DNA from 4 places in the Bradyrhizobium quebecense genome. Region 4 is predicted to be linked to each of the others. Evidence: predicted binding sites of a transcription regulator. Region 4 holds the regulator's gene; each other region holds the start of a gene.
The links. Region 4 encodes PhoB, which activates phosphate uptake and scavenging genes when phosphate is short. Its sites were predicted from a motif close to TGTCATNNANCTGTCAT; they were not measured.
Positions count from the first base shown of each region.

Region 1: a site for PhoB is predicted at 2,071-2,087, ahead of HU230_RS22675 (glycerophosphodiester phosphodiesterase family protein). Genes of this name have one in related genera too.
Region 2: a site for PhoB is predicted at 6,401-6,417, ahead of HU230_RS16925 (OprO/OprP family phosphate-selective porin). Genes of this name have one in related genera too.
Region 3: a site for PhoB is predicted at 2,960-2,976, ahead of HU230_RS10025 (DUF47 domain-containing protein). Genes of this name have one in related genera too.

Region 1 covers NZ_CP088022.1:4,677,135-4,684,569, forward strand. Annotated here, with positions in the region: gene HU230_RS22665 (ABC transporter permease) at 1-1,003, shown strand, start outside; gene HU230_RS22670 (HlyD family secretion protein) at 1,005-1,976, shown strand; gene HU230_RS22675 (glycerophosphodiester phosphodiesterase family protein) at 2,180-3,577, shown strand; gene HU230_RS22680 (alpha-mannosidase) at 3,620-6,688, opposite strand; gene HU230_RS22685 (PRC-barrel domain-containing protein) at 6,922-7,435, opposite strand, start outside.
Region 2 covers NZ_CP088022.1:3,487,246-3,494,680, forward strand. Annotated here, with positions in the region: gene HU230_RS16910 (autotransporter outer membrane beta-barrel domain-containing protein) at 141-3,044, opposite strand; gene HU230_RS16915 (replication-associated recombination protein A) at 3,445-4,779, opposite strand; gene HU230_RS16920 (DegQ family serine endoprotease) at 4,776-6,188, opposite strand; gene HU230_RS16925 (OprO/OprP family phosphate-selective porin) at 6,479-7,435, shown strand, end outside.
Region 3 covers NZ_CP088022.1:2,146,524-2,153,958, reverse strand. Annotated here, with positions in the region: gene HU230_RS10040 (peptide chain release factor 3) at 1-728, opposite strand, end outside; gene sugE (quaternary ammonium compound efflux SMR transporter SugE) at 884-1,198, shown strand; gene HU230_RS10030 (inorganic phosphate transporter) at 1,257-2,261, opposite strand; gene HU230_RS10025 (DUF47 domain-containing protein) at 2,276-2,920, opposite strand; gene HU230_RS10020 (branched-chain amino acid ABC transporter permease) at 3,065-4,033, opposite strand; gene HU230_RS10015 (branched-chain amino acid ABC transporter permease) at 4,035-4,898, opposite strand; gene HU230_RS10010 (ABC transporter substrate-binding protein) at 4,963-6,183, opposite strand; gene HU230_RS10005 (ABC transporter ATP-binding protein) at 6,226-6,969, opposite strand; gene HU230_RS10000 (ABC transporter ATP-binding protein) at 6,962-7,435, opposite strand, start outside.
Region 4 covers NZ_CP088022.1:7,788,759-7,796,193, reverse strand. Annotated here, with positions in the region: gene HU230_RS37270 (Hsp33 family molecular chaperone) at 1-842, opposite strand, end outside; gene HU230_RS37265 (IS110 family RNA-guided transposase) at 1,188-2,216, opposite strand; gene argF (ornithine carbamoyltransferase) at 2,420-3,346, opposite strand; gene HU230_RS37255 (aspartate aminotransferase family protein) at 3,346-4,551, opposite strand; gene HU230_RS37250 (GcrA family cell cycle regulator) at 5,048-5,560, shown strand; gene phoB (phosphate regulon transcriptional regulator PhoB) at 5,709-6,419, opposite strand; gene phoU (phosphate signaling complex protein PhoU) at 6,550-7,266, opposite strand; gene pstB (phosphate ABC transporter ATP-binding protein PstB) at 7,278-7,435, opposite strand, start outside.

The DNA.
Region 1 (7,435 bases), 3.1 Mb from region 4:
TCTGAACCAGATCCTGCGCAAGCTGCCGATCGCGGTCGTCGACAATGATCTCGGCGATCTCTCACGGCAGATCGTGGAGACGCTCGATGCCAGCGGCACATTGAGCGTGACGGTGCGCGCCCGCACCCTTGCGGAGGCAAGCACCGCCATCGACCGCGGCTATGCATTTGCCGCCGTGCAGATTCCGCCCGGCACCGAACGCGACGTGCTCAAGGGCCTCACCGCGCACATCCCGGTCTACGCCGACGCCACCTATCTGTTCATCTTCCGGTCGACCGCAGGCGCCGTCGCCACCGCGATCGGCACGCTGACATCCGAACTGGTGTCGCGGGGCGCCCGCGCCGACGGAAGCCTGGTCAAGGCGAAGCTCGCGAGCCTCAGCCCGGCCAACGTCCTGCTGCAACCGATTTTCAACCCGGTCGGCGGCTATGCGAGTTACATCGTCCCGGCGGCGTTCATCCTGATCCTACAACAGACGCTGTTGATCGGCGCGGCGATGCTGACCGGCACGGCGCTGGCGAATTCCCGCAACACGGTCGCGGGCGTGTTCGGGCGCGGCGTTGCCCATCTGACCATCTATCTGCCGGCGCTCGCGCTCTATCTGATCGTGCTGCCGCGGATCTATGGCTTCTCGACGCTGGGCCATCTGCCGCAGATCTTCGCGCTGGCGACCGTCTTCCTGCTGGCGACGAGCTTCCTGGGACAGGCGATCGGCGCCTGGTTCACGCGGCCGGAGAACGCGACCATCCTGCTGCTGGCGACCAGCCTGCCGCAGTTCTTCACCGCCGGCTTCGCCTGGCCGCGCGAGGCCATCCCCCCTGCGGCCACGGCGCTCGGCCGGCTGTTCCCGGCCGACTCGGCGATCGACGGCCTCGTGCGTATCAACCAGCTCGGCGCCAGCATCTGGGAGGTCTCGCATGACTGGCTCAGGTTGTGGTGCCTGGCGCTGGGCTATTTCGTGCTCGCCGTGATCTCCGCGCTGGTGTTCAAGAGAGGACAGTAACATGCCCAACGCTAGGCGCGCAGCCATTGTCGCGATCCCCGTTGTGCTCGTCGCGGGCGCGCTGATCTACGCCGAGAGCCGCGCGACGCCGGCGCCCGCGATCGTCGGCGTGGTCCGCTCGACCGAGGTCAGGATCGAGCCGGAAGTGAACGGCCAGCTGGTGTCGATCGCGGTCGAGAAAGGCGCCAAGGTGCACGCGGGCGACGTCCTCGCCAAACTCTCCGCGGTCGAGTTGAGCGCACAGGCGGACCAGGCGCGGGCCGCGCTCGCCGCCGCGGTGGCGAGCCGCAACAACGTCTATGCCGGCGTACGCCGCGAACAGATCGACTCGCTGAAAGCCGCGATCTCCAAGGCCAATTCACGGCTCGACTATGTGGAGACCCAGCTCAAGCGGATCACCACGCTGGCGAGCCAGAGCTTTGAAACCCAGCAGGCGCTCGACCAGGCCGAGAACGACGTTGCCGCCGCGCGCGCCGGCGTGGCGGCGGCCCAGGCGAATTACGATGCCGCCGCGGCGGGGCCGACCAAAGAGGAGCGCGCCATCGCCGACGCACAGGTGCAGGCGGCTGCGGCCGCCGTCGCGGTGCTCGAGCGCCGTCTCGACAAGATGGTGCTGCGCGCGCCGGTCGACGGCGTGGTCAGCGTGATCGCCGCGGAAGTGGGCGAGAACGTTCGTGCGGGCCAGCCGATCCTGATGATTGCTGCGGCCGGCAAGCAATGGCTGTCATTCAACGTGCGCGAGGACCATCTCGACGGTCTTGCGATGGGCAAGACCGTGAGCGTGATACCGAACGGTTCCGGCGCCGCCACCAAGGCTGCCATCACCGAATTGCGGCCGCTTGGGGTGTTCGCCACCTGGCAGGCCGAGCGCGTGATCGGCGATCACGACCGCAACACGTTGCGTCTGCGTCTCGACCCAGCAGGCGCCGCGGAAGGTCTCGAACCCGGCATGAGCGTCCGGATCGACCGCTGACAACGCGCCGCGCCCGGCCGCAAGCCGCAATGAGGTGCGGACTGTTCGCCCTCCGGCGCGGCGCAGAAGCTTGTGTCGGCCCGCCTCGCCGAATAGTCATCGGACTGTCAGAAGATTGCGACAAGAAAACAACGGCGTCGGCCCTGTTCGGCTCGGCCTTTATGGCATCGCCCCGATGCCACGCAAAAGATGGAGATTTGGCCGTGAGGCAGATTCGTTCGCGATGGAAGGTGCATGTTGGCGCGATGCTGCTCGGTGCGGCGGCTTTGGCGGTCCTGCTGCCGTCGATGGCATCAGCGCAAACCGGCCCGGCGCCGGCCGGCGCCAAGCCGTTCCTGACCGTCGACGGCAAGCAGCCGCTTGTGATCGGGCATCGCGGCGTGCCGGGCCTGGTGCCCGAGGAGACCGAGGCATCGTATGAGCTGGCCGCCGACCTCGGCACCGACGCGCTCGAAGAGGACCTGCATTTGACCAAGGATTGCGTGCTGGTGGCACGCCACAATCCATGGCTCGGCGACAACACCAACGTCGCCGAAGCGGCGAAGACCAATGCGGACGTCGCGAAACGCAAGCGCACCGCGCCGGGCGTTGGCGTCAAGGTGAAATGGGCGCAAACGCCGACCAGCGGGCCGGCCGAGTATCCCACCGACCTCATCGATCCGGCCGATCCCAAATCGGTGCTGAAAGCGCTGATCGTCGATGGCGACGACCATACCAATGACTGGTCGATCACCGATTTCACCATGGACGAGCTGAAGAGCTGGATCGCCGGCACCACCTATGATGCGGCCAACGAACGGCCAAAACTGTTCAACGGCAAGTTTCCGATCATCAGTTTCCAGGGCATCATCGACATCGCCAAAGCCAAGAGCAAGGCGACGGGGCGTCCGATCGCGGTCTATCCGGAAACCAAGAATCCGACCTGGAACAATGCCCAGGCGATCGCCAATGGCTGCGGCGCGCCCGGCAGCCACCCGCTCGAGGACGCCCTGATCAAGATCATCAGGGATAACGGCCTCAACGCGAAGGACGCGCCGATCATCGTTCAGAGCTTCGAGCCCGGCAGCCTGAAATATATGCGCAGCCACGGACTGGAAACGCGGCAGGTGCAGCTCATCGATGGCAACGGCGTCGACTTCAAGACCGGCAAGGTGCTGCTCAACAACATCGCCAATTCCCGTCCGTACGACTGGACGGTCGCGGGTGACGGCCGCACCTTCGATGCGATGCTGACGCCCGAGGGCCTCGCGGAGATCAAGACCTATGCCGACGGCATCGGTCCGTGGAAGGCCTATATCGTCCCCTACAAGATCTCACCGTGGAAGGGCAACAACGCCGACGGCACGCCCTACAAGGGATCGACGGCGGATGCCTCGACGCAGGACGCTACCAGCGTGATTGCCGACGCGCACAAGCTCGGCCTGTTCGTGCATGTCTTCACGTTCCGGAACGAGAAGAAGTATCTCGCCGCCGACTATCGCGGCGACCCGAGCCTGGAATATCTGAAGTTCTTCCGTCTCGGCGTGGATGGGGTGTTCACCGATTTCACCCACACCGGCGTTGCCGCCCGCGCGGCTTACTTGCGTGAACTGGGCTGGTGACGCCGCAGCACGGCGCGCCCGGCATCGCCGAGCGCGCCTGCGTCACTGCCGGAAAACCCGCAGCGTTACGATCTGGAACGGCCGCAGCGACAAACGGCAGCTCCGCGCTTCGGTCGGAATGGCAGCGATGCGATCTTCCAACGTGTTGCTCATCCACACCGACGACATGTCGACGCCGAAATCGAGCGTCGCGGCGGCACGAACGCCCGCACTCTCATAGAGCCGCACCACCCAACCTTCGCCATCCTCGGCGGGTTTGATCGTATCGACGATCACGTTGGCCGGCGCCGTGGTCAGGAACGACTGCCGCAGCGGCGCGCGCGGCTGCCCCTTGGCCCAGAGCATCGGACGCTCAAAGCACAAAGCGCGCCCGACGGTGTCGGCCGTGCGCCAATCACCCTGATGGGGGTAGATTGCGTAGCGCATCCGGTGACGTCCGATATCGGCCTGTGGATCAGGCAACTCGGAGCCGCGCAGCAGCGTCAGCGCGAGCTGGTTGCCAAACGCCGAATAGCCATGACGGCAATCGCTCAACAACGACACGCCGAAATCGGGCTCGGCGAGATCGGCCCAGCGATGGCCCGGCACCTCGTACTTGGCCGCATCGGCATCGGTGTTGGCATGGGTCGGCCGCTCGGTCGCGCCGAACATGGTCTCATAGGTCGCGTTCGATGCGTGACAGGCCACCGGGAACATGACCTTCAGCGTCGTCTTGCGCTCCTGCCAATCGACGATTGTCTCGAATGCGAGATGATCCGCGCCGGCATCGAGGCGGATCACCTGGGAGAGCCGGCTCGCGCGTCCGATCCCGCGCTCGAAACGGACTTCGCCGCGCAGCCCGCCATCCGACAGCACCTCGCAACTCACCTCCCCTCCCGCGTCGCGCGCGGTCTCCAGCGCGAATGGATCGATATCCCAAGCCTCGAAATCGAGCGGCCTGTCATCGAGCAGCAGCAAGCGCGCTGCCGGTGATGCGAAGCTCTCGCGGCCGCTCGCCACATGCAGCAGCGACCGGACAAGTCCGGTGCGATCAAGACGTGCCGTGAGTTGCGCATTCGACAGAACGAAGCCGTCCGCATCGGCGGCGACAATGACGCGGTCGTCGATCGCTATCGCTTCTCCCGCCGCAAAGGGCGCGGCGGCGACATGGCGAAGTACCCCGTCGGGATCGGACACGATCTCGGTGCGCGCGCGTCCCAGCGTATTGACCGGCGTCCAGCCGGCACCTCCGGAATCGCACAGTGTGGCCAGCACGGTCTGCGAACGGCGGTTGGCTTCCTCGGCGACCCCGGCCAGCTCGACCTCCGCCCGCTCATAGACCTCGCGAATGCTGCTGCCGGGGATGATGTCGTGGAACTGGTTGACCAGCAGCGTACGCCACAGGCCTTCGATCTCCTGCGCGGACGGCGCCGATTGCTGCCAGGCGGCAGCGACCGCGACCACGAATTCGAGTGCCTGAAGGCCGGCCTCGCAGGCGCGGTTGAGGCGCTTGGTCTCGGACTGCGTGGTGTAGGTGCCGCGATGATATTCGAGATAGAGCTCGCCCTCGATCGTCGCCAGATTCTGCGCAGACTTTGCCAGGCGGTCGAAGAATTCGTCGGCGGTGCGGATTTGAATCCGCGGCAGGCCCTGCAGATCCTGCATCCGCTGCAACGCCTCGAGCATCGTCTCATCGGCGCCGCCACCGCCGTCGCCATATCCGAACAGATAGAGCGCTTCGGGCGATCGATCGGCATCCTTGTAATTGGAGGCGTGATAGCGGAGTTCGGCAAGCTGCACCGATCCGTTGTAGGTGTCCGCCGGCGGGAAATGTGCCAGCACGGTGCTGCCGTCCAGTCCACGCCAATGGAAGCTGTGATGCGGTGGCGAAGTGAACTTGTTCCACGATAGCTTCTGGGTGAGAAAGCGCGACATCCCCGCCGACTGCATCAGTTGCGGCAACTGGGCGTCGTAGCCGAACACGTCGGGATTCCAGAACACGGTGGAGCGCGCGCCAAACACGCGCTCGAAGTAGCGTTGGCCATAGAGGAACTGCCGGCAGATCGACTCGCCCCATGGCAGGTTGCAGTCCGGTTCGATCCAGCTGCCGCCGACTGGAATCCACTGCCCGGCCGCGGCCTTGGCGCGGATTCGCGCGAACAGGTCGGGGTCGTTCTCCTCGATCACAGCGTACTGATAGGCCTGCGAGCAGGCGAACTTGAAATCGGGATAGCGGTCCATCAGCGCGACGGCCGTGGAGAAGCTGCGTTGCGCCTTGCGGCGGGTTTCTGCCAGCGGCCACAGCCACGCGGTGTCGAGATGGGCGTGGCCGATCGCCGACATCTCGTGGGCAATGGTGCCGTTGCGCGCCGCCAGCAAGGTGGTGAGGATCTCCCGCGCCGCCGGCCAGGTCACGCGATCGTCGGGATCGGCGATGTTGCAAACGCGGTTGAGATCGTGCAGCAGGCGTCCCGCCCAGGTCCGATCAAGCGCCGGCTGCGCCGTCTCGCCAACAGTTCCGTACGACCTGCTCTTTATCGTGGGATCCCGATCGGCCTCGAGCTGGCGAAGCACCTCGTAGTCGAAATAGAACCCGGAAGCCTCGGGGTCGAAGCGGCGCAATTCGCACGCCGCCAGCGCGTAGGCTTGCGGGTCGTTCCAGAACGCACCGAACAGGCCGTTGCAGGCAATTTCTACATGGCAGTTGACGGTCTCTCCGCCGCGCGCCGACTGAACGAGCGGCGCGGTGTGACGGCCGGGATTGAGGCCTTGCGACGAGCGGCCGTCGAGCCAAAGCAGCGCTTCCGAGCGGCTGTCCCAATAGAGATCGACGCGCGAGCCGGCCCAGGCTTCCGGTACGACCGCCGCGACCCGCACCCAGTAGGTCGCCCAGAGCGGCCCCAGCGTCTCGCCCAACGCGACCGGCCGGTAATCGAGCTCGAGGGCTTCCGCAACGCTGATCCGCTCAGTGGGACCGGCGATTTCGAGCGAGGTGACCGGCGCGCGGTCGGCGTGAATCTTCTGTTGCAGCCGCTCGGCAAAGCCTTCCAACCGGCGCCGCGTGTATTGCGGGTAGCGGCCGCGAATCCGGGCTACCGCGGGATTGTCGCTCTCTCGATCGGTTTCATTCATCGGGTTCTTCAGCCAGTTGACGAAAGAGTTCCTAAGCGCAATTCAAGGATTGATAATAGCAATGGCGTCTCGCCGACCTCACCTTACCAAAGGTGCACAGGCGCGATATCCAAAACTGCTTCCTGCCTGCTCGTTTCCCTACTCTCGACCGGGCCTTTATCCGCAAGTCAAAAAAAGCACGCCCGGCAGTACCGGGCGCGCTGGTCGCTTACAGGTGGTGGTTACGATCCGCGTCAGTCGGTCGCGTACTTGAACTCGGGCATCGCCTTCAGCTCGTCCTTGCTCGCATTGAAGACGGCGTGATCCGGATACCACGGATTCGGCTTCGACGCCGCAGGCGCCGCGCCGGTGGTGGTCGTCGACTTGGTCGTGCTGCCGGTGTTCGAGGCGCCGGTGTAGGCGACCGGCTCGCTTTCGAACTTCACCTTGTCGAGCGGCACGGCGACCAGATGCTCGCCGACGCCAAGGAAGCCGCCGACGCCGATCACGACGGCCTTGATGGCGCCGCCCTTGTCCATCAGGAGATCGTTGATCGAGCCTACGCTCTCGTTCTTGTCGTTGTACACGCTGAGTCCGACGACCTTCGACGCGCGCCAGTTACCTTGATACGAGGTAGTGGCAGACGTGGTCGACGTTGATGTCGACGCCGCAGGTGACATCTTGTCGCCCTTGTCGGTGGGAGTCTGTGCAATCGCGACGGTTGCAAGCAGGGCGGAGCCGGCCACGCCGGCGATGACGGATTTGACC
Region 2 (7,435 bases), 4.3 Mb from region 4:
GAACACGCGTTATTCGCGGCCGCAGCCTAATCTCGCTTTGCTCTAGGGCGTGTACTCATAAATCCGCTACGTCGGCTTTGCCCCTGAAGCCGGACATCGCCGGGTGACTGGCATGTCGGTTTTGGGCCCAGAAGCCGGCCTCACCAAGCGTATCGCACCATCCCCTTGCCGGCGTAGCTCTCGGTTACGTTGGAGAACTCGCCTTCGAATGTTGCCGCAGCTGACCAGCCGTTCAGCCATGTCTTCTCGGCCGCAGCCGTCACCAGTGCCGAGTCAGATGCCTGCCTGGCGCCGCTCACCACGAAGCTCGCGCCCGGTAGCGTCTGGAAAACCGCCGCGATGGAACGGTCCGGATTGAAATCGTGGGCCCACGCGACACGGCCGCGCAGCGTCAGGATCCCATCGGCCGCTGCAAAGGCCTTGTCGGTACGAAGACCAAGCTCACTGCGCGTGTCGGTCACGCTCTTGCCGTTGTACGCCAGCACGAAGGTGTTGGCGCCGATTATGGCTCGTTCGGCGTAGTTCGGCAGGTCGAACGTCGTGAACTGTCCTGCCGCATAGGGGATCCAGCCAAAGCCTTGCGACACGAAGCGATAGCCGCCTTCGATGCGCCCGCTCCAAGCACTGGCGTTGAACTGGGCGCGCAATTGGTCGATGCCGGCCACCGTTACCGTGCGATCAGTCGTGATATCCTGCCAGCCATATGCCAGCGCGCCCGTGAGATACGCCGGCCCTGCATTGTGACGGACGAACGCGCCGGCCTGGAACAAATCAGAGCGGCCAGCGCCGAGACCGTTGACGTTGAAGTTGGTGCCGCCGCCGCCTAGCGCGAAGCCGGCAATCGTGTCCGGTGAGATGCGATAGTCGACGCCCACGACCGTACCGTAAATGCTGCTGCGAGTGTCGTTCGATCCGGTCACCGCGTTGCCGTCTGTCCGCTGCGAACCGCCATATCCCGCAGCCCACACTTTCCAGCGTTGCTCGAAGATCGACGCCGTTGGGGGCGCCTTGGTGTAAATCGCAGCCAGCGCATCATCAGGCTTACGCTTAGCGGCGTAGGCGAGGTTCTCGTCGGCATAAGCATTGGCATTGCCGGCCCCGCTGACCGGATCGCTGCGTCCGGTGATGAAGGGATCGATCAGCACGCCCTGGAACATGTTCATAGCGTTGAAGGTCGCCTGCTGCGTTCCCGTCGCCAGTTCGCCGGAGGCTTGTGACAGGCCCGCAGGCTGCAGCGTCGCGAAGACAGTGGGAATGCCGCCGTTGCTGTTGAAGAAATTTGCGAGCGCGTCGGCGACATTGGTCTGGTTGAGTTTGAGATTGCTCTGCGCGCTGAAGTTTAAACTAAAATCGATGTAGGCGTGGGTCGGATCATAGGTGACGGTGGGAACAAGCGCACCCGGAGCGGAGGCGCCATCGAAAGTTCCGCTGACACCACCCGCCGCATGAAGGATCATGTAGTTCTTCATCACGATGCCGTTGGCATTGATCGTTATGCTGACATTGCCAGAGACGTTCGCCTTGCCGGTGACATCGGCGAAGGTTGATGTCGCCGAGTTGAGCTGCACAAGATAGAGCGCCCCCGACTGGAAAGCGAGGTTGCCTTGCACGCTCGTCGACGTGCCGAAGCCGCTGCCAGGCAGGAAGATGCCGCCGGCAGCAATTGTTGTAGCACTCACGATGCCGGAGCCGGTCAGCGCACCGCCGGAATTGACGGTCGTGCCGGAGGATGATGCGATCGAGCCCATCACGTCGAGGAATCCGCCGTTCACCGTGGTGCCGCCTGTATAGGTGTTTATCCCCGACAACAGCATCGTGCCCGTACCAATTTTGACCAATGAGCCCGAGGTAAATGGGAGCAGTGTGCCAGCGGCACCGCAGTCATGGCCGCCCGGACCGCAATCGCTAATGGTCCCAGAAACTTCAGTGCTGATATTGTTGCCGCCGACGGTGAGCTGGTTTGCTCCAAGAAGATAACGTCCAGCCCCCTCGATGGAGCCGGCAGTCATTTTGAAATCGTTGTTCGGTCCGCTGCTCAGCGAAAAATCGACGACGCCGCTTCCATTGGTAATGAACCGCGCCAGCGCTCCATTGCTGTTGCCCAGAAAGGCGGTTCTACTCGCGTCGAGCGTGACCAAGGTGGCGTTTCCTGCCGTACTGGAGTCATAAAAGGCCGTCAGACCTCCATTGGTCGTTGTGATCACGGCGTTTCCGGCGGTAGCAGTCTGACCGAAGGTGGCGACGAATTTGTTGGCGATGACGGCGTTGGCCGCAGTGCTGGTGTTGCTAAATGTCACCCCGCCACAACTCCCTACGATGATGCGCGCGTTAGAAGCGGTGCTCGAATTAAAAAACTGGGTCTCCCCGCAATTTTCATTGTCGATTGTGGCTTTGCCAGCCGTGCTCTGATCGCGAAAGATAGTGAGAGCAGTGCCACCACTGTTCAGAATATTCGCATTCGCTGCCGTGCTGGTGTCGGAAAAAGTCGTGCCAGCGCCACTGCCGATGTTGTAATTGAAGATACTGGCGTTAGCAGCTGTGCTGGAGTTCCGAAACGAAAGATTTGCAAAGTTATTTGTGATGACTGCATTCTGCGCAGAGCTATAGTTCACAAATTGTATTCCTCCGAGGAACCCCCTGTTGTTGAGTATGGCGTTTCCGGCCCCACTACCGTTTGCGAACACAAGCGATGAAAAGAAAGCACCGGCCAAGTTTATGGTTGGCCCACCGGATGAACCCACGATTCCAAGGCCGTTCAGAACTACCGTTCGGCCCGTAGGATTGTCGATCGCGAACGTGTAGTCGGTCGCTGCCGAATTGAACTGGATTGTGCCGATGGTGGTAACGGCCGACGAGAAGGTGATCGTCGTGAGGACATTGCCGTCAAAACTCGCTGTGCCCGAAGGCACTGTCGCATTGGACCAATTTGAGGCGGTATTCCAATCGCTACTGTTCCCCCCTGTCCAGGTGCTATCGACTGCAACTGCCGGCGGTGCATGAAGGCAAAGATAGATTAGCAGCGCGACACCGCCACGCACCTTCATCGGGAGTCCCATTCGGAATAATCCGATCATCCAATGCAATCTTTCAACGATGCGACCGCCACCCGCCAATTTGCGCCAGCAGGTCAAACTCGATCCAAGGCGAATTTTCCGATGGTATCTTCGGGCGATCACAACTCAAGAGAGATTCGGCAAAAACCAACCCGTTAAAATGATGCTTTTTGCTGGGTGTTGTGATCCAGCTACGACCAGCACCCATCCGCCTTACGCCCGACTATCGGAAGGAAGTCTATTCACGTTTGAATAGCTCCCCGCGATATGCGGGCACGTCTGGCTGCTGGCCCGTAGCTGAAGGCCCGCTCGACCATCGCCATATCAGGTCATTGGGGCAAGCGGACGCAAGCTTCGTCGCATCACGCCGTCGGGTTTATAGGTACGCGTCCTACCTCCCGCCCCGCTCCTTGCGCAGCCTGTTCCAGTAATCCAGCCGTTTCCTGATCTCGCGCTCGAAGCCGCGGTCGGGCGGATCGTAGAAGGTTTGGCGGCCCAGCGCTTCCGGGAAATAGTCCTGGCCGGAGAACGCGTCGGGCGCGTCGTGATCATACTGATAGCCGGAGCCGTAGCCCTCCGACTTCATCAGCTTGGTCGGCGAATTCAGAATGTGTTTTGGCGGCAGCAGCGAGCCGCCCTGCTTTGCGGTCTGCATCGCAGCGCCGAACGCAGTGTACACCGCGTTCGATTTCGGCGCGGTGGCGAGATAGACCACGGCCTGTGCGATCGCGAGCTCGCCCTCCGGCGAGCCCAGGAAATCATAGGCATCCTTCGCCGCGTTGCAGACCGCCAGCGCCTGCGGGTCGGCGAGACCAATGTCCTCGACGGCCATCCGCACCACGCGTCGCGCCAGGAACAGCGGGTCCTCGCCGGCATCGAGCATGCGCGCGAGATAATACAATGCAGCATCCGGATCGGAGCCGCGCACCGACTTGTGCAGCGCCGAGATCAGGTTGTAGTGACCATCAGCCGACTTGTCGTAGATCGGCGCGCGGCGCTGCAGGATGGCCTGCAACTGCTCGGCGTTGAACACCTCGCCCTTACGCGCGGCGCGCCAGACCTCTTCGGCTAATGTCAGCGAGGCGCGGCCGTCACCGTCGGCCATCCGCACCAGCACGGCGCGCGCTTCCGCATCGAGCGGCAGGGCCTTGCCCTCGATCTTCTCGGCATTGGCAAACAGCCGTTCGATCGCAGCCGTATCGAGCGAATGAAACACCAGCACGCGAGCCCGTGACAGCAGCGCCGCGTTGAGCTCGAAGGACGGGTTCTCCGTGGTGGCGCCGACCAGCACCACGGTGCCGTCCTCCATCACCGGCAGAAAGGAATCCTGTTGCGCGCGGTTGAACCTGTGCACCTCGTCGACGAACAGCAGCGTGCCCTTGCCGGTCTCGCGCCGGGCCCGCGCGGCATCGAACGCCTTCTTCAGGTCGGCGACGCCGGAGAACACCGCGGAGATCTGCTCGAAATGCAGCTCGGTGGCGTCGGCCAGAAGCCGCGCCACGGTGGTCTTGCCGGTGCCGGGTGGTCCCCAGAACACCAGCGAACCCAGCGTGCGCGTCTCCAGCATGCGGGTCAGCGCGCCGTCGGGGCCGAGGATGTGATCCTGACCGACGACGTCGGCCAGCGTGCGCGGGCGCAACCGGTCCGGCAGCGGGTGTGGCGCGTCCTGCTCCATCCCCGCCGCGGCAAAGAGATTGCTGGCTTCGTGCGGTCTCTTCGGGCTCATCCGCCGAGCGTCACGTTGATCTGCTGGCCGCCGCGCACCAGCGTGATGCGCCAGATCCGCGACCCCGCCTTCGATACCTTGTCGAGGTCGCTGGTCCGCACGATCTTCTCATTGTTGACCGCGAGAATGATGTCGCCCTTCTGGAAGCCGACATTGGCAGCCGTGCCGTCATCGGCGAGCTCGGTGACGACGACGCCCTCGGCGCCGGCGTCGAGATGCAGCTCATCGGCCAGCGCCGGCGAGATGTTGGCAACCTTGGCACCTTGGAATGGCGAACGCGCGGTCAGCACGATCTCGTCGCGGTTGGTATCGGGCGCGGTCTCCAGCGGCACGGTGAGCTTCACCGGCTTGCCGGCGCGCTGCACCTCGATCTCCGCGCTGCCGCCGAGCGGACGGGTCGCGAAGCGATAGTCGAACGCGTTGGCATCGTCGATAGCCTGGCCGTCGATCCCGACGATCAGATCGGACAGTTTGAGCCCGGCCTTCGCCGCCGGGCTGTTCGGCGCGACGTTAGCGACCAGCGCGCCGGTCGGCAGCTTCAGCCCGAGCGTCTCCGCGATCTCCGGCGTGACGGCCTGCAGCCGCGCGCCAAGCCATGGCCGCTTCACCGCCTTGCCGCCGCTCTTGGCGGAGGCCACCACCACGCGCACCATGTTGGCGGGGATTGCAAAGCCGATGCCCTGCGAACCGCCGGAGCGCGAGAAGATCGCAGTGTTGATGCCGGCGAGCCGGCCGGTCATGTCGACCAGCGCGCCGCCCGAATTGCCGGGATTGATCGCCGCGTCGGTCTGAATGAAGAATTGATAATCCGTGATCCCGACTTGCGTGCGCGCCAGCGCCGAGATGATGCCGTGCGTCACGGTCTGGCCGACGCCGAACGGATTGCCGATCGCCAGCACGACGTCGCCGACCTGCAGTTGGTCCGAATTGGCGAAGTCGAGCATCGCGAACTTCTCCCTGTTGGTCTCCTTCAGCCGCAGCACCGCGAGGTCGGTGCGGCTGTCCTTCAGCACGATCTCGGCCTCGTATTCGCGCTTGTCGGCGAGCGAGACCTTCACCTGGTCGGCGCCCTCGATCACGTGATTGTTTGTGACCACGAGGCCGGAAGCATCGACCATCACGCCGGAGCCGAGCGAGCGCTGCATCTGCTCGGGCTGTTGCCCCGGGACGCCGAAGAAGCGGCGGAAGATCGGGTCGTCCAGAAACGGATTGCGGTTCTGCACCGTCTTGGCGGCGTAGACGTTGACCACGGCCGGCTGCACCCGCTGCACGATCGGCGCATAGGACAATTGGAGCTCGGCCTGCGAGGACGGCACGCGGCGGTCCTGGGCCGCGGACGGGGATAGATTCCCTATGAAAGCCAATGTGCACAGAGCGGATATGGCAGCGAAGCGGACGGGTCGGAGCATTCTCACCTCTCGTGGAAACGCCGGAATATAGGCGTGTTCGCCGGGCAATTGAAGGGCGCCCGGCCGGATAACTGGCCCCCGCCGGACCGGTGCAAAACCGGCGGCAGCAGCGTTGAAGCGCGCCGCCAAGCTTCTATGATGACTGTCATCTCACTGCACCGCTCCGCTTGTTGCCCGCGGACAACAAGCGGAACTGCGATGCTAGGCGGCGCTGTCGTGCGTCAGTCACGATCAACTCCTAGGACGTTTCAGTGAGTGAGTGGGGAATTCAAACACAACAGGGGTGCACAATGGGTGCGACAAAAGTCGGTGCAATCGCCATAGGGCTGGCGGGGGCGCTCGCCGCCTCTCCGGCCTATTCGCAATCGGCCGGAGGCGGCAGCGACGCGGAGATCGCGCTGCTGAAACAGCAGCTGAAGATGCTCGAGCAGAAGCTCGACAAGCTGCAGAAGCAGACCAATGCCAATACTGCGACCGCAGCCAGCGCGAATGCCAACGCGAAGGCGGCGGATGCCAAGGCCGCGCGGGTCGCAAGCGCCAACGCCGCGATCCCGGTCAAGGGCCCGGTCGCGCCGTCGGGCGTCGTGGTGACGCTGCCGAACAACCGGCCGACGATCTGCACTGCGGATGAACAGAACTGCGTTGCGATCACGAGCCGCGTGCACTGGGATGTCGGCGGCTACGACTATCGTCCGAACACCGCAAGTACCTCGCCGCAGAAGCTCGACAGCGGCGAGAACCTCCGCCGCGCCCGCATCGGCATCGTCGGCAAATTCTTCGGCGACTGGAATTACGCGCTGATCTACGACTTCGGCGGCGCGGCACCGGGATCGCTGCCTGGCGGCGGCACCTCCGGCGTCGAGAATGCCTATCTGAGCTACACCGGCTTCAAGCCGTTCGGGGGCAAGATGGCGATCGAAGGCGGCATCATGGACATCCCGTGGACGCTGGACGAATCGACGAGCTCCAACGACATCCTGTTCATGGAGCGCGCCTCGGTCGGCATCATCGCACAGAACATCGCGGCCGGTGACTTCCGTTCGGGCGCCGGCACCCGATGGTGGAACGACCAGCTCTGGATCGGCGGCTATGTCACGGGACCGACGACGGGCGCGATTCACTCCGCGTCGTCAGCCGCGCCGGCCGGCACGTCCGAGCAGTATGGCGGTGTCATCCGCGTCGCCGGCAATCCGATCAGCGGCAAGAACTACTCGGTGCATATCGGCGCCGATGCGGAATGGCTGGTT
Region 3 (7,435 bases), 3.1 Mb from region 4:
GCTTCCGAGGCCAGCGCCAGCTCATCCCTGACCTCGGCGACGTCGAGATTGGGATTGCGCTTGCCGAGATCGGCGATGTCGATCTGCTCGGTGGCGCCGGTCTTGGCGCCGCCACCCTCGAGCAGCCGCACGCCGCCATTGACGACGTCGTAGGTGCCGAGGAAATCGCGGCCACGGCCGACCGGCCAGGTCATCGGCGTGGTGTCGAGCGCCAGCGTCTTCTCGATCTCGTCCAGAAGCTCGAACGTGTCGCGGCTCTCGCGGTCCATCTTGTTGATGAAGGTGATGATCGGGATGTCGCGCAGGCGGCACACCTCGAACAGTTTTCGCGTGCGCGCCTCGATGCCTTTGGCGGCGTCGATCACCATCACCGCGGAGTCGACCGCGGTCAGCGTGCGATAGGTGTCTTCCGAAAAGTCCTCGTGGCCCGGCGTATCCAGCAGGTTGAACACGAGGTCGTTGAACTCGAAGGTCATCACCGAGGTGACCACCGAGATGCCGCGCTCGCGCTCGATCTTCATCCAGTCCGAGCGCGTGTTGCGGCGCTCGCCCTTGGCCTTGACCTGGCCCGCGAGGTTGATGGCGCCGCCGAACAGCAGCAGCTTTTCCGTCAGCGTGGTCTTGCCGGCGTCCGGGTGCGAGATGATCGCAAAGGTGCGCCGTCGCGCCACTTCCTCTGAAAGCGGCGAGCGGGACGGCGATTCGGTTGAAACAGCGGTATCAGACATGGCGGGCAGCGTTTGGCAGGGAAAACGGGCGCAATCAAGGGCGTTTTGTCGCAATGCGGGATGGCCGCACCACCCACATATAGGAACCGGAAGGACGACCTTCTCCTCACCATACCATCCGCGGGGACGACCCTGCCTTATCCGGAGGGTTCGTTATGGCTTGGGCCATTCTGTTCACCGCAGGCCTGCTCGAGATCGGCTGGGCGATCGGGCTGAAATATACCGAGGGCTTTTCGCGGCTGGTGCCATCGGTACTGACGCTCGCGGCGATGGCCGGCAGCGTGATCCTGCTCGGCATCGCGCTGAAGACGCTGCCGATTGGAACCGCCTATGCGGTCTGGACCGGGATCGGCGCGGTCGGCACCGCGGCGCTCGGCATCATCCTGCTCGGCGAACCCGCGACCGCGATGCGGCTTGCCAGCATCGGGCTGATCGTGTCCGGCATCGTCGGGCTGAAGCTGGTCGGTTGATTGCTTGTTTTGGACGCGTTTTCTTGACGCGAACCGGCTTCCACTTCGCTCGAAAACGCTACTTCAGAGCCTGCACCGCCCAATAGGTCGCGGCTGCAACCGCAGCCGAGGCCGGGATCGTGATCACCCAGGCGTAGACAATCGAGCTTGCCACGTTCCAGCGCACGGCGGACAGCCGGCGCGCGGCGCCGACGCCGACGATGGCGCCCGTGATGGTGTGGGTGGTCGATACGGGAACCCCGAGATAGGTCGCGATGAACAGGGTCGCGGCGCCGCCGGTCTCGGCGCAGAAGCCCTGCATCGGCGTCAGCTTGGTGATCCGCAGCCCCATGGTGCGCACGATGCGCCAGCCGCCCATCAGGGTGCCCAGCGCCATCGCGCTCTGGCAGGCCAGCACGACCCAGAACGGAATCTCGAACTTGTCGCCGAGATGGCCCTGCGAGTAGAGCAGCACGGCGATGATGCCCATGGTCTTCTGCGCGTCATTGCCGCCATGGCCGAGCGAATAGAGCGACGCCGAGGCGAACTGCAGGATGCGGAAGGCGCGATCGACCGCGAACGGCGTCGAGCGCACCGAGAGCCAGGACACGATCGCAACCAGCACCAGCGCCAGCAGGAAGCCGACCAGCGGCGACAGCACGATGGCGAGCAAGGTCTTGGTGAGCCCGCTCCACACCGCCGCCGAGATGCCTGCCTTGGCCATGCCGGCGCCGACCAGGCCGCCGATCAGCGCGTGCGAGCTCGACGAGGGAATGCCGAGCGCCCAGGTGATCACATTCCAGGCGATCGCGCCGACCAGCGCGGCGAAGATCACGGTCGCGTCCACCACCGAAGGATCGATGATCCCGGTGCCGATCGTGTTGGCGACGTGCAGGCCGAACACCGCGAAGGCGACAAAGTTGAAGAACGCCGCCCAGAACACCGCATATTGCGGCCGCAGCACGCGGGTCGAGACGATGGTCGCGATCGAGTTCGCGGCATCGTGCAGGCCGTTCAGGAAATCGAACAGCAGCGCGACCGCGATCAGGATGGTCAGGACCGGAAGACCCAGCGTGGCGTCCACGTGATGTCCCTGCCCTAAACCTGTTCAATCACGATCGAGTTGATCTCGTTGGCGACGTCGTCGAAGCGGTCGGCCACCTTCTCGAGGTGATCGTAGATTTCCGCGCCGACGATGAAGTCCATCGCGTTGGCGTTGCGGTGCTTCAAGAACAATTCCTTGAGCCCGATATCATGGAGATCGTCGACCCGGCCCTCGAGCTTGGTCAGCTCCTCGGTGATTTGGGTCAGCATCGAGACGTTCTGGCCGATCGCCTGCAACAGAGGCAGCGCGCGGACGACCAGATTGGCGGATTCGACGATCAGGGTGCCGATCTCGCGCATCGGCGGCTCGAACTCCCGCACCTCGAACAGCATCACCGCCTTTGCGGTCGACTGCATCTGGTCGACCGCGTCATCCATCGCGGTGATCAGGTTCTTGATGTCGCCGCGGTCGAACGGGGTGATGAAGGTACGGCGAACCGCGGTCAGGACCTCGCGAGTGACGCTATCGGCGTCGTTCTCGAACTGGTTGACGCGCTGGCAGAAGACCGGAGTCTCCTCGCCGCCCTTCAGCATGTCCTGCAGCGCCAGCGAGCACTGCACAGAGGTCTGGGCGTGGCGGGCGAACAGGTCGAAAAATCGCTCTTCCTTGGGCAGAAAGGCGCGAAACCAGCGCAGCATGTCTCAGTTCCATCGTTCCGGGACAGCCCTTTTAGCGACTGTCACAGAACTGTCATAGAGCATCTGGCGGGGAAAATACCCGGACCGACCGCCCGAACCGGCGGTCGTCCACCGCTAAGTCGGCAGCAAATCGCGTGCCCTGCCCTACAGCGATCGCCGCAGCAGGTGGGCCAGCTCGCCGACCAGGCCGCGCCGGAACAGCAGCACGCAGGCCACGAAGATCACGCCCTGGATCACCGTCACCCACTGGCCGAAACCGGCGAGATATTGCTGCATGGCGATGATCACGAACGCGCCGACCACCGGGCCGAAGATGGTACCTAGACCGCCGACCAGCGTCATCAGCACGATTTCGCCGGACATCGACCAGTGCACGTCGGTGAGCGAGGCGTTCTGCGCCACGAACACCTTCAGCGAGCCGGCAAAGCCCGCCAGCGTGCCCGACAGGATGTAGGCCAGCATCTTGTACTGGTCGGTCTTGTAACCGAGCGAGATCGCGCGCGGCTCGTTCTCGCGGATCGACTTCAGCACCTCCCCGAACGGCGAGTTGATGGTGCGGTAGATCAGCAGGAAGCCGGCAAGGAATCCGACCAGCACGACGTAGTAGAGCACCGTCGGCTTCGACAGGTCGAAGATCCCGAACAGGTGCCCCTGCGGGATGCCCTGGATGCCGTCTTCACCATGGGTGAACGGCGCCTGCAGATAGATGAAATAGAGCAGCTGAGACAGCGCCAGCGTGATCATCGAGAAGTAGATGCCCTGGCGGCGGATCGAGATGAAGCCGGTGACGAGGCCGAGCAAGGCCGCCGCGGCGGTACCGGCCACGATGCCGAGCTCCGGCGGCAGCCCCCACACCTTCAGCGCATGCGCCGAAACGTAGCCGGCGGTGCCGAGGAACATGGCGTGGCCGAACGACAGCAGGCCGCCATAGCCGATCAACAGGTTGAAGGCGCAGGCGAGCAGCGCAAAGCACAGCGCCTGCATCACGAAGAAGGGATAGATCCCCGTGAACGGCACCACTGCGAGCAGCGCCGCCATCACGGCGAACACGATCATCTCGTCGCGCATCGCGCGCGGCGTCATCGGAAGTGTATCGTCGGTCAATGCTGACATATCAGGCCGCCCGTCCCGTCAGTCCCGTTGGCTTCACCAGCAACACCACCACCATCAGGACAAACACCACGGTGTTGGAGGCCTCGGGATAAAAATACTTGGTCAGTCCCTCGATCACGCCGAGCGCGAAGCCGGTGATGATCGAGCCCATGATCGAACCCATGCCGCCGATCACGACCACCGCGAACACCACGATGATGAGATCGGCGCCCATCAGCGGGCGGACCTGGTTGATCGGCGCCGACAGCACGCCGGCGAGCGCGGCGAGACCGACGCCGAGCCCGTAGGTCAGCGTGATCATGCGCGGCACGTTGATGCCGAAAGCCCGCACCAGCGTCGGGTTCTCGGTGGCGGCGCGCAGATAGGCGCCGAGCTGCGTCTTCTCGATCAGGAACCAGGTGGCAAGACACACCACCAGCGAGAAGATCACGACCCAGCCGCGATAGACGGGCAGGAACATGAAGCCGAGATTGACGCCGCCCTTGAGCTGATCCGGGATCGAGTAAGGCAGGCCGGAGGAGCCGAAATAGTTCTGGAACACGCCCTGCACGATCAGCGCGATGCCGAACGTCAGCAGCAGTCCGTAGAGGTGATCGAGCCCGGCGAGCCATTGCAGCATGGTCCGCTCGAGGATCATGCCGAAGATGCCGACGATGACAGGGACGATGAGCAGCGCCCACCAGTAGTTGATGCCGCCCAGATTGAGCAGGAAATACGCCACGAAGGCGCCCATCATGTAGAGTGCGCCATGCGCGAAATTGATGATGTTGAGCATGCCGAAGATGACGGCGAGCCCCAGACTGAGCAGCGCGTAGAACGAGCCGTTGATCAGTCCCACCAGAAGCTGTGCGTAGAGAGCCTGCATCGAATGAGCTTTCGCTAGATAGATGAAGCCCGCCGGCCACGCCCATGGCCGGCGGGCATGATCGTCACTTCTTCAGAAGCGCACAGGTGCTCTTGTCGAGCGGCGTGAAGGCCTGGTTGCCCGGCACGGTGCCGACCAGCTTGTAGAAGTCCCACGGACCCTTGGACTCCGAGGGCTTCTTCACTTCGAATAGATAGGCGTCGTGGGTGACGCGGCCGTTGGCCTCGACCTCGCCCTTGCCGAACAGCGGATCGTCGGTCGGGATGGTCTTCATCTTCGCGACCACCTTGGCGCCGTCATGCGGATTGCCGCCGAGCGCTTCCAGCGCCTTGAAGTAATGCAGCAGGCCCGCATAGACGCCGGCCTGCACCATGGTCGGGGGAGCGCCGCTCTTCATCTTCTCCGAGAAGCGCTTCGAGAACGCACGGGTCTTGTCGTTGAGGTCCCAGTAGAACGTCTCGGTGAAGTTGAGGCCCTGCGCGGTCTCGAGCCCGATCGCCTTGACGTCGGTGAGGAACAGCAGCAGCGCGGCGAGCTTCTGGCCGCCCTTGACGATGCCGAACTCGGCAGCCTGCTTGATCGAGTTGGTGGTGTCGCCGCCGGCATTGGCGAGACCGATGATCTTGGCCTTGGAGGCCTGCGCCTGCAGCAGGAACGAGGAGAAGTCAGCGGTGTTGAGCGGGTGCTTGACGCCGCCGACCACCTTGCCGCCATTGGCGGTGATGACGGCGGTGGTGTCGCGCTCCAGCGCCGCACCGAACGCGTAGTCCGCGGTCAGGAAGAACCAGGTGTCCCCGCCCGCCTTCACCAGCGCCTGGCCGGTGGCATGCGCCAGCATGTAGGTGTCGTAGGTCCAGTGCACCGTGTTCGGCGTGCACTGCGCGTTGGAGAGGTCCGAAGTCGCAGCGCCCGAATTGATGTAGACGCCGTTCTTCTCCTTCACGACGTTGTTGACCGCGAGCGCGACGCCGGAATTCGGCACGTCGACGATGGTGTCGACCTTGTCGACGTCGAACCACTGGCGCGCGATGGTGGTACCGATATCGGGCTTGTTCTGGTGATCGCCGGAGATCAGGTCGATGGTCCAGCCCTTGGCCTTGAGGCCGGAGTCCTCGATCGCCATTTGCGCCGCCAGCGTCGAGCCGGGACCGGCGAGGTCGGCATAGAGGCCGGACTGATCCGACAACACGCCGATCTTGACTGTCTTGTCGTCAGCGGAGGCGACGCCCGCGACGGAGAGCACCATCGCCGTGCCGAGCAGAAGCGCTGAAATCGTATTCCTCATGGCGTATTCCCTCAGTTCTTAAATTTTCTGGCTCCGGCGACTTCAAACGCCGAGATAGGTATGCAGCTTGTCCATGTTGGCCGACAGCTCCGAATTGGCGAAGCCGTCGATCACCTTGCCGTGCTCGACGATGTAGTAGCGGTCGGCAACGGTCGAGGCGAAGCGGAAATTCTGTTCGACCAGCAGGATGGTGAATCCCTCCGACTTCAGGCGCGCAATGGTGTGCCCGATCTGCTGAATGATGACCGGCGCCAACCCTTCGGTCGGCTCGTCAAGCATCAGGAAGCGCGCGCCGGTGCGCAGGATGCGCGCAATCGCCAGCATCTGCTGCTCGCCGCCCGAGAGCTTGGTGCCCTGGCTGTTGAGCCGCTCCTTCAGGTTGGGAAACAGCGTGAAGATCTGGTCGAGCGGCAGGCCGCCCGGGCGCACCACCGGCGGCAGCAGCAAATTCTCGCGCACGTCGAGGCTGGCGAAAATGCCGCGCTCCTCGGGGCAGAATGCGATGCCGAGCCGCGCGATGCGGTCGGAGGTGGTGCGGATGATCTCCTTGTTGTCGAAACGGATCGAGCCGGTGCGCTTGCCGATGACGCCCATGATCGACTTCAGCGTCGTGGTCTTGCCGGCGCCGTTGCGGCCGAGCAGCGTCACCACCTCGCCGGCCTTCACGTTGAAATTGATCCCGTGAAGAATGTGGGATTCGCCGTACCAGGCCTGCAGATCGTTGACCGTCAGCACCTCGGCGCCGGCCGCAGCCACGGGCCTCTCCGCCAGTTTTGCCTCAGCCATGACCCGCTCCCAGATAGGCTTCCTTCACGCGCTCGTCCTTGGAGAGGTCGGCGTAGTTGCCCTCCGCCAGCACCTGCCCGCGCGTCAGCACGGTGATGATGTCGGAGAGGTTGGCCACCACCGACAGGTTATGTTCGACCATCAGGATGGTGTATTTGGCGGAGATCCGCTTGATCAGCGCCGCGATCTTGTCGATGTCCTCGTGGCCCATGCCGGCCATCGGTTCGTCGAGCAGCATCATCTCGGGGTCGAGCGCGAGCGTCGTTGCAATTTCAAGTGCGCGCTTGCGGCCGTACGGCATCTCGACCGCCGGGGTGTTGGCGAATTCGCTCAAGCCGACGTCGTTCAGCAGTTCATGGGCGCGCGGATTGAAGCGGTCGAGCACGGTCTTCGACCGCCAGAAATCGAATGACGACCCGTGCTGGCGCTGCAGCGCCACGCGGACGTTTTCGAGCGCCGTCATATG
Region 4 (7,435 bases):
CGCAGCGTTTGCGGGTTGAAGACGCGCACGCCGCGTTCGTGGAACAGGCGGTACAGCAGCCGCTCGCCGGAGAGATCGGGATCGATCAGCTCGACATCCTCAACGGTGGAGATCAGCGACTGCCCCTCGACCCAGGCGTCGTCATCCGGCACGCTGTGCGTGGCCGTGCCTTCCGGCGCATCGCCGGGATGCAGATCGGCCTGCTTGGCGCGTTCGGGGGCCTTGGGCAGGAATTGCAGCAGGATGCCGCCGGCGCGCCAGTGCAGCTTGCCGCCTTCGCCGCCGCGCATCTCCTCGCCGACCGCGAGCCGCACCCGCGTCGGAATCTGCTCCGAGCGCAGGAAATATTCGTGGGCCGCCTCTTCCAGGCCGCCGCCGTCGAGCGCGACCAGGCCCTGGTAGCGGCTGGTGTTCGCGCCCTGATCGATCGTCATTGCAAGGTGGCCCTTGCCGAGCAGCTCACCCGAACTCTGCCCGTCCTTGAGGCGCGCCACATCGTAGCGCGCATAGGCACGCAGCCGGTCGGGCGCCTGGAAATCGACGATCAGGAGCGAGACCGGACCGTCGGTCCGGGTCTGCAGGATGAAGCGGCCCTCGAACTTGACGGAGGAGCCGAGCAGCGTGGTGAGCACGATGGCCTCACCGAGCAGCTTGCCGACCGCGGGCGGATAATCGTGCTTGTGCAGGATCTCGTCGAGCGCGGGGCCGAGCCGGGTCAGCCGGCCGCGCAAGTCCAGCGCACCGACCTCGAAGGCCAGCACGGCATCGTCAACAGGAACCGCCGAGGGCGCGCGAATGGGCGTCTCGGCCTGAATTTTGATGTCGGGGGATTGTGAAACCATGGCGCTCTATCTGGGGTCTCGGACCATGAAATAAAGGGGTTCAGCATACCGGGAATCGACGTCGTCCCTGCGAAAGCAGGGACCCATATGTGGACGGCCCCCGTGGCACAAGAGCTTTCTGGGATTGGTCGGATCGCTGTCATCCATATGTCCGGCCTGTTTGATGCGATCGTGTTGATCGCTGGGCCAAGATGGTTTCCGCGACGCGAGTGCCAAACAACCTGGCGACCTTGTGAAGGCCAATGGGTCCCGCGGCTTGTCTCGCGTTCTGGATCGATCGATCATTCCATCTGCTCTTGCAGCTCCGGTTCGTCCGGCGAGCGCTACGTCCGGCCGGCCGACCTGTTAGGTGACAGCGTTCATGCGTGCGGCATCATAGCTCTCGCCGGTCGCCATCAGCTTCCAGGCGATGCGGGCCACCTTGTTGGCGAGCGCCACGGCCGCAAGCTTCGGCGGCTTGCGCCTGAGCAACGCCACGAGCCAGCGCGAGGGGTGGCCGCGCCCGAGCCTTGCCTGCCGGATCACCGCGGTCGCCCCGGCCACGAGCAGGCGACGCAGGGTCTCGTCGCCAGCGCGGGTGATCTTGCCGAGCCTGGTTTTGCCGGCGGTGGAATGGTCCTTGGGCGTCAGGCCGAGCCAGGCCGCGAACAAGCGGCCGGAGCGGAAGGCGTGCGGGTCCGGCGTCTTCATCACAAGCGAGGTCGCGATGATCGGACCGACCGAGGGGATCTGGGCCAGACGACGGCTTGTGGCGTTGGCCTGGTGCCAGGCCAGCAGCCTGGCCTCGACCGCCTTCAGCTCACCCTGCAACTGCGCATAGTCACGGCCCTGCATGGCGAACAGCTCGCGCGCCATAGCGGGAACGCTCTCGTCCTGCGTGATCCGGGCCAACAGCGGCTCGATCTTGTCCAACCCCTTCGGCGCGATCAGGCCAAACTCCGCCGCGTAGCCGCGGATCGCATTGCTGAGCTGGGTACGGCGGCCGATCAGCCCATCGCGGACACCTGCAAGCATCAGCGCGGCCTGCTGTTCGGCGCTCTTCACCGGCACAAACCGCATCCGCGGTCGGCCCATCGCTTCGCACACCCCATCCGCATCTCGCCCGTCGTTCTTGTTCCGCAGCACATAAGGCTTCACCAACTGCGGCGCTATCAGCTTCACCTCATGGCCAAGCTTGCCAAGCTCGCGCCCCCAGTAATGAGCCGCCCCGCAGGCCTCCATCCCGATCACGGTCGGCGGAAGCTTGGCAAAAAACTCAAGCACCTGCTTGCGCGACAGCTTCTTGCGCAACACCGGCTGTTCCGCCGCGTCAACTCCATGCAGCACAAAAATATGCTTCGACGTATCCATCCCAATACGGATAATCTCTCTCACGGACGGTCTCCTTGTCTGAGATTTACAACAACCTCATTCTGGCACACTGATGCCGTAGGGGGCCGTCCACACCATCAACCACAGGATTTTGTCGCGGCACAAGGCGTCTGCCCATGTGCCTTTTTCGCAGGCCGCGGCGTATGGGTCCCTGCTCCAGTGCGCAATTGCGCACAAGGCAGGGACGACGGCATTGATGTCGTCGACTACGCGACCGTGTCGAAACACCAGGCCAGAATGCCCTTCTGCGCATGCAGGCGGTTTTCCGCCTCGTCGAACACCACAGATTGCGGGCCGTCGATCACCTCGTCGGTGACCTCCTCGCCGCGATGCGCGGGCAGGCAGTGCATGAACAGCGCGTCCGGCTTGGCGAGCGACATCAGCTTGGCATTGACCTGATAGGGCTTCAGCACGTTGTGGCGGTGCTCGCCCTCCTTGTCGCCCATCGACACCCAGGTGTCGGTGACGACGCAGTCGGCGCCGCGCACGGCGGCTTCCGGATCGGTGCCGAGCATGATCGGCGCGCCGGTGGCCTTGATCCAGTCCCGCATCGGCTTCTTCGGCGAGAGCTCGGGCGGGGTGGCAATGTTGAGATTGAACTTGAACCGCTCCGCAGCGTGCGCCCAGGAGGCCAGCACGTTGTTGTCGTCGCCGGTCCAGGCCACCGTCTTGCCCTCGATCGAGCCGCGGTTTTCCTCATAGGTCATGAGGTCGGCCATCACCTGGCAGGGATGCGAACGCCGGGTCAGGCCGTTGATGACGGGCACGGTGGCGTGGGCGGCGAGCTCGAGCAGCGCGTCATGGTTGAGGATGCGGATCATGATCGCATCGACATAACGCGACAGCACGCGCGCGGTGTCGGCGATGGTCTCGCCGCGGCCGAGCTGCATCTCGGCGCCGGTCAGCATGATGGATTCACCGCCGAGCTGGCGCATGCCGACGTCGAACGACACCCTTGTGCGGGTCGACGGGCGCTCGAAGATCATCGCCAGCGTCTTGCCTTCGAGCGGCTTCCTGCCCTTCTCATGCGCCTTCAGCCTCGCCTTCATGGCGGCTCCGGCTTCGAGCATGTTGCGCAGCTCGGCGAGCGGCAGCTCGTTGATGTCGAGGAAGTGACGGACCGGCTTGCTCATTATCCAGCCGCCTTCTTCGGCTGCGGCGCCGATAGCACAGAGCAGGCGCGCTCGAGCGCTGTGATCGACTGGTCGATCTCGGCCTCGGTCACGATCAGGGGCGCCAGGAACCGCACCACATTGTCGCCGGCGCCGACGGTGAGCAGCTTCTCGTTGCGCAGCGCGGCGATCAGATCGCCCGACGGCACCACCGCCTTGACTCCGATCAACAGGCCCTCGCCGCGCACCTCCGACAGCACGCCGGGATAGCGGTCGACCACGGAAGCGAGCTTCTGCTTGAGCAGCAGCGACATCTTCTGCACGTGCTCGAAGAAACCGGGCTTGAGCATGACGTCGAGCACCGCATTGGCGGCGGCGACCGCCAGCGGATTACCGCCGAAAGTCGAGCCGTGCGAGCCCGGCGCCATGCCGGCCGCAGCCTGCGCGGTCGCCAGCACCGCGCCGATCGGGAACCCGCCGCCGAGCGCCTTCGCCAGCGACATCACGTCCGGCGTGACGCCGGTGCGCTTGTAGGCGAACAGCTCGCCGGTGCGGCCCATGCCGGTCTGCACCTCGTCGAAGGCGAGCAGCAGGCCATGCTCGTCGCACAGCGCGCGCAGTGCTTTGAAGAACGCCTGCGGCGCCGAGCGCACGCCGCCCTCGCCCTGCACCGGCTCGATCAGGATGCCGGCGGTGTGCGGGCCGATCGCCTTCTTCACCGCCTCGATGTCGCCGTGCGGCACCTGGTCGAAGCCGTCCATCGGCGGGCCAAAGCCTTCGAGATATTTCGCCGAGCCGGTCGCAGCCAGCGTGCCCAGCGTACGGCCATGGAAGGCGCCTTCGAAGGTGATGATGCGGTAGCGTTCGGGATGGCCCTTGGAGAAGTGGTGGTGGCGGACCAGCTTGATCACGCCCTCCATCGCTTCGGCGCCGGAATTGCAGAAGAACACGAAGTCGGCAAAGCTCTGCTCGCACAGCCGCGCGGCAAGCACCTCGCCGTCCGGGCTCTTGAACAGGTTCGACATGTGCCAGAGCTTGGTCGCCTGTTCCTGCAGCGCCTTGACCAGATGCGGGTGCGCATGCCCGAGCGCGTTCACCGCGACACCCGAGGTGAAATCGAGATAGCGGTCGCCGTTGGTTGCGATCAGCCAGGCGCCCTCGCCGCGCTCGAAGCCGAGATCGACCCGGGCGAAGACGGGGAGCAGATGCGACGAGGCGTTGGTCATGGCGTTCACTGCCGGTTTGAAGCCGTCAATTGCTGCGCGCCTTGACGCCAACGCAGCAACCGCCAGCTTCGGAAAACAAAACGGCCGCCTTTGCGGGCGGCACGTACGGGTCATTCTATGCGGCGGCCGGTAAGTGTCAATCGTCAGGAGCCGGCCTTTGCTGGCCTTCCTGCAATGCGAAACCAGCGCAATCCGGAGCATTCCGGTGCGGTGGAAAAGCCTCATAGCAATGCTTAACTTTGTGGGAACATGTGGACGCACGGCCGCGGACTCTTGCGCCAGAGTCACGCCATATTGTAGCGTTTGGCCTGTCGGGTACGACATCTCGTGCGGCAGTACTGGACCCTCTAAGTAGCCTTCGTGTCTCGTGTAAACGTTCGGGCGCAACACCGTGCCCGGCGAGGGCTAAGGGATTCTGGCCGCAGGGATATTTGTCCAGATTGGCTCGCAGCGCCGCTCCGATGAGTGGCCGGCGCCATGCGAAAGGAAGAATGCGATGACTGTATTGACCTGGTCCGACGATCGCGTCGAGCAGCTGAAGAAGCTCTGGGAATCCGGCCTCTCGGCCAGCCAGATCGCGGCGGAACTTGGCAATGTGACGCGAAACGCCGTGATCGGCAAAGTGCATCGGCTCGGCCTCTCCGGCCGCGCCAAGGCCCCCTCCACGGCCGCGCCGCGGCAGCGCAAGGCCCGCCCCGCCCAGCACATGATGCGGGTGGCGCGCCCGGTCTCGCGCGGCAACACCGCGCTTGCGCACGCCTTCGAGGTCGAGATGGAGCCCGATCCGATCTCCTTCGACAACGTGGTGCCGATGAGCCAGCGGCTGTCGCTGCTCGAGCTCAACGAGGCCACCTGCCACTGGCCGGTCGGCGATCCCTCGAGCCCGGAATTCTTCTTCTGCGGCGGCAAGGCGCTCGCCGGCCTGCCCTATTGCGCGCATCACTCGCGCGTTGCCTACCAGCCCGCCAACGATCGCCGCCGGCCGTCGGCGAAGCCACAGATCAAGTAGCACTCGGGAAACTGCCTGGACTGCAAAAACAAATCCCCGCGAAAGCGGGGATTTTTTTGTGTGATCGTAGCGCGGAAGTATCCACCAGCGTCGTCCCGGCGAAAGCCGGGACAACGCCGTGTTGTGGCTTGAGGTTGCCGTGCAAGCCTTACGGCTGCGGCTCGGCCTTGGCAAACCGGTCGTCGAGCGCATAACCGGCGCCGCGCACGGTGCGGATCGGATCCTGCTCGCGGCCCGGATTGAGCAGCTTGCGCAGGCGGCCGATGTGCACGTCGACGGTACGCTCATCGATATAGATGTCGCGGCCCCAGACGCTGTCGAGCAGCTGCTCGCGGCTGAACACGCGGCCGGGATGCTCGAGGAAGAATTCGAGCAGCCGATACTCGGTCGGACCGAGATCGATCGGACGTCCCGAGCGCGCCACGCGGCGCTTCTCGCGATCGAGCTCGATGTCGCCGTAGGTCAGCACGGTTGCAAGCCGCTCCGGGCTCGCGCGGCGCAGCAGGCCCTTCACCCGTGCCAGCAATTCCGGCACCGAGAACGGCTTGACGATGTAGTCGTCGGCGCCGGTGGCAAGCCCGCGCACGCGCTCGCTCTCCTCGCCGCGCGCGGTCAGCATGATGATCGGAAGCTGCTTGGTCTCGGGACGCGCCCGCAGGCGGCGGCACAGCTCGATGCCGGACAGGCCCGGCAGCATCCAGTCCAGTACCACGAGGTCGGGAACGCGCTCCTTCAGGCGGGTGTCGGCATCGTCGCCGCGCCCGACCGTTTCGACATCGTAGCCTTCCGCATCGAGGTTGTAGCGCAACAGTGTCGTCAGCGCTTCCTCGTCTTCGACTACCAGAATGCGTGCGCTCATCGGTTTAAATTCTCTCTCTGTGGTGATCCGTTGCCCAGACGCAAACCGAAACGCTTACTTTCCTGACCATAATCCCCGCGGAGACGACTTGTCGTGAAGACAATCCGGCCCCGCGCCTGCGGATCATGTCCTAGGTACCCGGCACCGTGGTGGCAAAGTTGGTCATGTCGCCCTTCGGGCGCTTGTCGGTGATCTGCTGGCCCTCGATCATGTAGAACACGGTTTCGGCGATGTTGGTGGCGTGATCGCCGATCCGCTCGATGTTCTTGGCGCAGAACATCAGATGGATGCAGAACGAGATGTTGCGCGGATCCTCCATCATGTAGGTCAAGAGCTCGCGGAACAGCGAGGTGCAGATCGCATCGACCTCCTCGTCGCCCTTCCAGACGTTCATCGCCGCCGGCAGATCGTGCGCGGCATAGGCGTCGAGCACCGACTTGACCTGCGACAGCACGAGGTCGGTCATGTGCTCCAGGCCGCGGATCAGCTTCAGCGGCTGGAAATCGCTTTCCAGCGCCGCGACGCGCTTGCCCATGTTCTTGGCGAGGTCGCCGATCCGCTCGAGGTCGGTGGCCACGCGCATCGCGCTGACGATTTCACGCAGGTCGATCGCCATCGGCTGGCGGCGGGCGATCGTCAGCACCGCGCGCTCTTCGATGACGCGCTGCAGCTTGTCGATCTCGATGTCGGCGGCGACCACGCGCTTGCCGAGCGCGACGTCGCGACGGATCAGCGCGTCGACCGACTCGGTGATCATCCGCTCGACGAGGCCGCCCATTTCGGCGACCAGGCGAGTCAACTCCTGCAGGTCGCTGTCGAATGCCTTGGCGGTATGTTCAGAAGCCATCTTGTATCTCCTCAGCCGAACCGGCCGGTGATGTAATCCTGAGTCCGTCGATCGCTCGGCGAGGTGAAGATCTTGTTGGTGTCGTCGAACTCGATCAGCTCGCCGAGATACATGAAGGCGGTCTTGTCGGAGACGCGCGCCGCCTGCTGCATGTTGTGGGTGACGATTG